DNA from 2 places in the Microbacterium sp. JAI119 genome. Region 1 is predicted to be linked to the other one. Evidence: predicted binding sites of a transcription regulator. Region 1 holds the regulator's gene; the other holds the start of a gene.
The links. The regulator HspR, encoded in region 1, represses chaperone genes until heat shock. The targets are predictions, from matches to a motif close to AAGTTGAGTCNNNNNGACTCAACTT.

Region 1 (3,399 bases):
AGCAGCGGCAGGTCGAGATCGAGCGGGCGAAGGGCGAGGCAGCCAAGGGCCTGGTCCCCGTGCTCGACGACCTCGATCGCGCGGCCCAGCACGGTGATCTGGTCGAGGGCACGCCCTTCGCCGTGATCGCCGAGAAGGTGCGCACGGTCGTGGAGCGTCTCGGAGTGGTCGCGTACGGCGAGAAGGGCGAGGAATTCGACCCGCAGCGTCACGAGGCGATCTTCCAGCAGCCGACGCCCGGCGCCGAGAAGACCACGATCCTCGAGGTCGTCGAGGTGGGCTACCGTCTCGGTGATGTCGAGCTGCGCCCTGCGAAGGTCGTCGTCGCTGTCCCGGAAGGGTAGGTGATCGATGGCCAGCCAGGATTGGTTCGACAAGGACTTCTACAAGACCCTCGGGGTGTCCAAGGACGTCAGCGATGCAGAACTGAAGAAGACGTACCGCAAGCTCGCGCGCAAGTATCACCCGGACTCCAATCAGGGTGATGCCAAGGCCGAGGCGAAGTTCAAGGAGATCAGCGAGGCCTACTCGGTGCTCTCCGATGCGGAACAGCGCAAGGAGTACGACGAGATCCGCGCCATGGGCTCCGGTGCCCGCTTCACGGCGGGCGGCCAGGGCACAGGCGGCTTCGAAGACGTGTTCAGCCGTTTCGGCCAGCAGGGCCGAGGGCAGACGGCGGACTTCGAGGACATCTTCGCGATGTTCAACCAGGGCCAGGGTGCGAGCTTCGGCGGCGGACGCTTCGGCCAGCCGAGCGGCGGCTACCGCGGCTTCGGCGGGCCGCAGCGCGGTGCTGACGTGACCGCGCGCACCACGCTCGACTTCGTCACCGCCGTGCAGGGCGAGACCATCTCGCTGCAGGGCGAAGACGGCAAGCCGTTCAAGGTGAAGATCCCCGCCGGTGTCGCCGACGGTCAGAAGATCCGTCTGCGCGGCCGCGGCCGGCCCTCGCCCGATGGTGGGGAGAGCGGTGACATCGTGGTGCAGATCACGGTGCGCCCGCACCCTGTCTTCACGCGCGACGGTCTCAACCTGCGCGTCGTCGTGCCCGTGACCTTCACGGAGGCGACCCTGGGGGCGACCATCGAAGTCCCGACCCTCGGCGGCGACGTGGTCAAGCTCCGCGTCGCACCGGGCACCCCCTCAGGGCGGGTGCTGCGGGTCAAGGGTCGCGGAGTCGCGACGTCGAAGGGCACGGGCGATCTGCTCGCCGAGCTCCAGGTCGCGGTGCCGACGCACCTCGACGAGGCCGCACGCGCGGCGCTGGAGAAGTTCCAGGAGCTCGAGCCCGACGAGAACCCGCGAGCCGAGTTGATGGCGAAGGCCCGGCGATGAGCAGTCGTCGGGATCACATCGCCGGGACAGGCGTTCGCGCCGGATCAGGCCGTTCTGTGAAGAACGCGCCTGTTCCGGCGCCTCTGCCTGAGTCCGCGCGTACGACAAGAGACACGGGTAGGAGAGGAGAGGGGAATCGATGATGAACGCCGACACCCCGGTGTTCGCGATCGCGGCCGCCGCCGAGCTCTCCGGCCTTCACCCTCAGACGCTGCGGCAGTACGACCGCATCGGCCTCGTCGTCCCCGGCCGCACCTCGGGCGGCTCGCGCCGCTATTCGTCTCGCAACATCGAGCAGCTGCGCGAGGTCGCACAGCTCTCCTCCGAAGGGGCGAGCCTTCCCGCGATCGCTCGTCTGCTCGACCTCGAAGACGAGAACAGGGCGCTGCGCAACCGGATCGCCGTGCTCGAAGCCGCCCTGCGCACCGAGCGGGAGAATCGCCCCGGCGTGCGCGTGTTCGCCGCAGGTTCCGCAGGTGTCGTGCCCATGCCGACCGGTCGCCGCCTGCGCCGCTCGACCGAGGTCGTGCTCTGGGACCCGCGAGGCAGCGCCTAGAGGCAGCGCCTGGAGGCAGCGCCTCGATCAGAGCGGCTCCACGGAGAACCGGAACGCCGCACCATTGCGGAACGGTTCGACGATCTCGAAGTTCTCGTACGCGGGACCCCCGGGGATCGGCGAAGAACTCGCCCAATAGGACCAGCGGGCGTTGACCACTGCCTCGAGCGCCGGGTGCGGGTCATCCACGCGCCAGGTCTGCACGGCTCGACGACCGAGGAAGCGCCAGTGTTCCGCGGTATCAGCGGAGTACTCGACGGACCATGGCTCCTCCTCGTCGCCGGTGGCGCTCACCATCGCCGATTCCCCGTCGCGGGTCAGGTCGGCGAGCGGAAAGCGGCCGTGAGCGGTGAACGCGGTGCCCGAGAACTCCGGCCACAGCTCGGCAGGCGACACCACGCGGTCCGCCAGGTGCAGCAGCCGCAGTCGTGCCCAATTGCCCATCGTCGCGGTGAGGATCAGGTGTGAGAGCGGCACAGATGTCGCCCTCGTGAACCCCGCGACCTCCACCTCGTGCGGCCGGTCGGCGAAGAACCGTACCCTCACACTCACATCCGCACCGTTGGCGAAGCGTTCGACGCCGATCCAGACGGTGAGCGTCTCCACGCCCTCGACGGTACCGATCCGTCCACGGGCCGGGGCCGTCGACGGCATGGAGTTCGCACCTGCAGAATCGTCCGCCGACCAAAACCTCTTGCCCTGCTTGCCGGGATCCAGCGTGCTCGGCTCCATCTCTGAGAATCCCCGTTCTGTCGCGCCCTCCGGGACCGGCTCCACGGCGATGAAGTTCACCAGCCGCTCGTGGGGGTGGTCGAGGTAGGGGGTGAAGACGCGCAGGAGCCCGCGCGGCCCCGGTGTCGGCGGGATTCCGACCTGGAGCCCGCCGACAGGTCCCCACCGGGGCTCGGATGCGCCGTCACCAGAGGGCCGAAGCCAGTGGGGTGTCGCGAAGTCGAGCATGTCGATGACCCTAGTGTGTTGAAATCGATTTCGCTAGATTCGAGGAATCACGTCGATCGAGGAGGATCATGTCCAGCCCTGTCGCCTTCCTTCCTGTCGCCTTCCGCCGCGTGGCCGTGGCGGTATCCCTCGTTCTGGCCGTCGCTGTTGTCGGGTGCAGTGGAGAGGGCGGTGTGATCGTCGATCCCGATCCTGACAAACCGTTCGTGCTCGATGGGGTGTCCGGCCTCACCGAGATCGCGCAGCTCACGGGGCCTGGCGCCACGAACGACACGGAGTCGGTCTCGGTCGCGGGCACCGACCTCGGATCGATGGTGAACGTCGGTGACAAGACCTTCTTCTTCTTCGGCGACACGTTCGGCGAACGCGAGCCCGGGTCGATCGGTGGGCAGGGCGGGTTCTGGCGCTCGAACGTGGCTGCGTGGACGACCGACGACGACCCGTCGGACGGCATCGAGTTCGAGGGGTGGCTGGAGGATGAGGTCGGCCTCGCCGCGCCCCTCATCGAAGGCGATCACGACGCGAACGGCGCCGGTGGCGAGGTCACG
Region 2 (3,399 bases), on a different contig from region 1:
CGTCGACGTCGCCCTTGAGGACGCCCGCCTGGATGGCGGCGCCCACAGCGACCACCTCATCGGGGTTCACCGTCATGTTCGGCTCCTTGCCGCCGGTGAGCCGCTTGACGAGCGCTTGGACAGCGGGGATGCGGGTGGAACCGCCCACGAGGATGACCTCGTCGATATCGTTCTCGCTGACCTTCGCGTCGGCCATCGCCTGACGCACCGGACCGAGGCACCGCTCAACGAGGTCAGCGGTGAGGTCTTCGAACTTGGACCGCTTCACGGTCATGGTGAGGTGCCTGGGTCCGCTGGCGTCGGCGGTGATGAAGGGCAGGCTGACCTGGGTCTGGGACACCGAGCTGAGCTCGACCTTCGCCTTCTCGGCCGCCTCGAACAGTCGCTGCAGCGCCTGCGGGTCGTTGCGCAGGTCGATGCCGTTCTCGTTCTTGAACTCGTCGGCAAAGTAGTCCACCAGCCGGCGGTCGAAGTCGTCGCCGCCCAGGTGGGTGTCACCCGCGGTGGATCGCACTTCGACGACCCCGTCGCCCACGTCGAGGAGGCTGACATCGAACGTGCCGCCACCGAGGTCGAAAACCAGGATGGTCTCGTGGTTCTTCTTGTCCATTCCGTACGCCAGTGCGGCGGCGGTGGGCTCGTTGATGATGCGCAGCACCTCGAGCCCGGCGATGCGTCCGGCGTCCTTGGTCGCGGTGCGTTGGGCGTCGTTGAAGTAGGCGGGAACGGTGATGACGGCCTCGGTCACCTTCTCACCGAGGAACTTGCTGGCGTCGTCGACGAGCTTGCGCAGCACCTGGGCGCTGATCTCCTCCGGCGCGTACTGCTTGCCGCGGATGTTGAACCGTGCTTCGCCGTTGGGGCCTTCCACGACGTCGAAGCCGACGGCGTTGGCTTCCTCCTTGATCTCGTCGAAGGACCGGCCGATGAACCGCTTGGCGGACGAGATGGTGCCCTTCGGGTTGAGGATGCTCTGCCGGCGGGCAAGCTGCCCCACCAGCCGTTCACCGTCCTCGGTGAAAGCGACCACCGACGGGGTAGTGCGGGCTCCCTCCGCGTTCGGGATGACCTTCTCCTCGCCGGCCTCCCAGACGGCGATAACGGAGTTCGTGGTTCCCAGATCGATTCCTACTGCCTTGGCCATGATGGTTGTTCCTTTCTTGTCACGTGAGACACGTTGCAGGGGTCGTCAAAGAGCGCGCCAGGATCGGCGCAGGCGCAGGGCTGAGTGCCCAGAGTCAGGAAGCAGGCTGCTTCAGGGGGATCTTTCCGGACGGCGGGCTGCTCGATGGGCATCACCACCCGCAGGACGCCCAGATCGCAACTGGCGGTGACGCTGTCGCTGTCGATGCCGGGCGCCAGTCCCAGCAGCCGCATGAATTGCCCGTGGGGGCCGTTCGGCGGTGAACCACTTCGCGCCGGCGGTCCCGGACTGGGCCGCTGACCGCGCGGACGGTGAGCGGCTGGCCGCCCACCCAGCTCGATGGACTCCGAGTCGATGCCTGGCAGGTTCGCCTCAGGAACGTACTCGTCGCCCGCTCGGGACAGATCGACCGACATCGAGCGCGGATCCATCTGCTGAGCGATGCGCAGGTCCGCACATGAGGTCACCATCTCACCACCCCCTCCCATTTACGCTGAGTCGCTATAACTCCACTGCCGATGTTTGTTCGACGGTCGGAGGTGTAGAACCCACCAGGACGATGTGGTCCAAGCAGAGGCGCGAACGAAACTCGTTCTGGCGCCAGCATGGACCCCACGTAGACATTTCGCAAGACATTTGCCTGACGAACGGAGCCTGACCCGCTTTTCCGGACACCGACTTTGAGGCGATGATCGTCTCGGAAGGAGTCCGTGACATGCCTGCTGCCCACCCGCCGGAGTTCCGGCGTCGAGCCCTCGATCTTGTTGCTCAGGGCAATCCCGATGCGCAGACCGCGCGTGACCTCGGGATCAGCGAATCCTGCCTTCGGAACTGGATGAACCGTGACGCTGTCGACTCCGGCCGCAAGGCCGGGGTCACCACCGACGAGCACAAGGAGCTCGTCGAGTTGCGGCGCCGGAACCGGGTGAATGGGCGAGCCGGCCGCCGTCACGGCGCGCGATCGCGGATGCGGAACTGACGACCACGATCCGCCGGATCCACTCTGACTCGCGGGAAACCTACGGTGCTCCGCGGGTGCTCGCCGAGCTCCGGCTCGGACTCGGCGTTCACGTCAGCCGCAAGCGCGTCTCGCGCGGCTGATGCGACTGGGCAGGCTGGCCGGAGTCTCGCACCGCCGGAAGCGGCGCGGCTGGAAGCCCGACACCGCCACGCACGAGGACCTCGTGAAGCGGCAGTTCCGCGCTGACGCGCCCAACCGGCTCTGGTTCTGCGACATCACACAGCACCGCTCGAGAGACGGATAGGTCTACTGCGCCGCCGTCATCGACGCGTTCAGCCGCCGCATCGTCGGCTGGTCGATCAGCGACCGGATCACCGCCGAGATCGTCGTCGACGCGCGGCAACGGACTCCCTCTGGTCACGCTGATCACGCCCGGGCAGGCCGGGGACTCGCCGATGTTCCTGCCGCTGATGGCGCACCTGCGCGTCGGCCGCGACACCGGTAGGCCGCGCACCCGACCCGAGGCGGTCCGCGCCGACAAGGCGTACTCGTCCCGCGCGATCCGCGGCCATCTGCGCTCCCGTGGAATCAAGGCCGCGATCCCCGAGCCCGACGACCAGAAGGGTCATCGCAAGCGTGGCGGGTCACGAGGCGGCCGCCCGGTCGGACTCGACGCCGCCGACTACAGGAACCGGAACGTGATCGAGCGCCGATTCTGCCACACCAAGCAATGGCGAGGGCTCGCCACCCGCTACGACAAGCACGCGGTCATCTACCGCGCAGCCGTCCTCATCCACGCCGCGATCAGCTGGATTACAGAGCGGGGCCTATATCGCACCCTGCAACGGCTAGAGAACTCCGGCTTCCTGATCAGTACGCAGGTCGAGGCCCACCGCACCGGAGCTAGTCGAAAGACCTTCACCGTCACCGACACCGGAAAGCGATTCCTCAGCGAGATCTCTGGACGGCTAATCACGCTGACGGAGACGGGTCCTTCAAGACGCTAGCGGCGTCGGCGTCGGCGTCGGCGTCGGCGTCGGCGTCCTTGCCCGTAGAGCAACAGCAGCCCGCAATCCCCGGGGCTCGAAAGCCACGCTGGGCGTCCAAGGTCGGACGTTCCTGGACGCATTCACGACCAGCTCGCCTGAAATTTCCGATGACAGGTAACGCCGAAAGGAGCGCGACATTTAACGCCCCAACTCACAGGCTCGCCGCGTGGGCGTGCGCGGGGTGTCTCGGTAGGGGATCGGCTTACGGCACGGCGGTATGGTCAAGCGGATTTCCGGGTGATGCC

Region 2: a site for HspR is predicted at 1,635-1,659, ahead of HDC31_RS20615 (Hsp20/alpha crystallin family protein). Genes of this name have one in related genera too.

The regions. Positions count from the first base shown of each region.
Region 1 is NZ_JACCCK010000001.1:248,773-252,171, forward strand. It holds gene HDC31_RS01150 (nucleotide exchange factor GrpE) at 1-344, shown strand, start outside; gene HDC31_RS01155 (DnaJ C-terminal domain-containing protein) at 352-1,335, shown strand; gene HDC31_RS01160 (heat shock protein transcriptional repressor HspR) at 1,478-1,891, shown strand; gene HDC31_RS01165 (hypothetical protein) at 1,919-2,851, opposite strand; gene HDC31_RS01170 (DUF4185 domain-containing protein) at 2,920-3,399, shown strand, end outside.
Region 2 is NZ_JACCCK010000002.1:647,235-650,633, reverse strand. It holds gene dnaK (molecular chaperone DnaK) at 1-1,144, opposite strand, end outside; gene HDC31_RS20615 (Hsp20/alpha crystallin family protein) at 1,129-1,560, opposite strand; gene HDC31_RS14160 (transposase) at 1,860-2,123, shown strand; gene HDC31_RS20610 (IS3 family transposase) at 2,105-2,245, shown strand; partial or broken gene HDC31_RS14150 (transposase) at 2,375-2,917, shown strand; gene HDC31_RS20020 (PadR family transcriptional regulator) at 2,897-3,112, shown strand.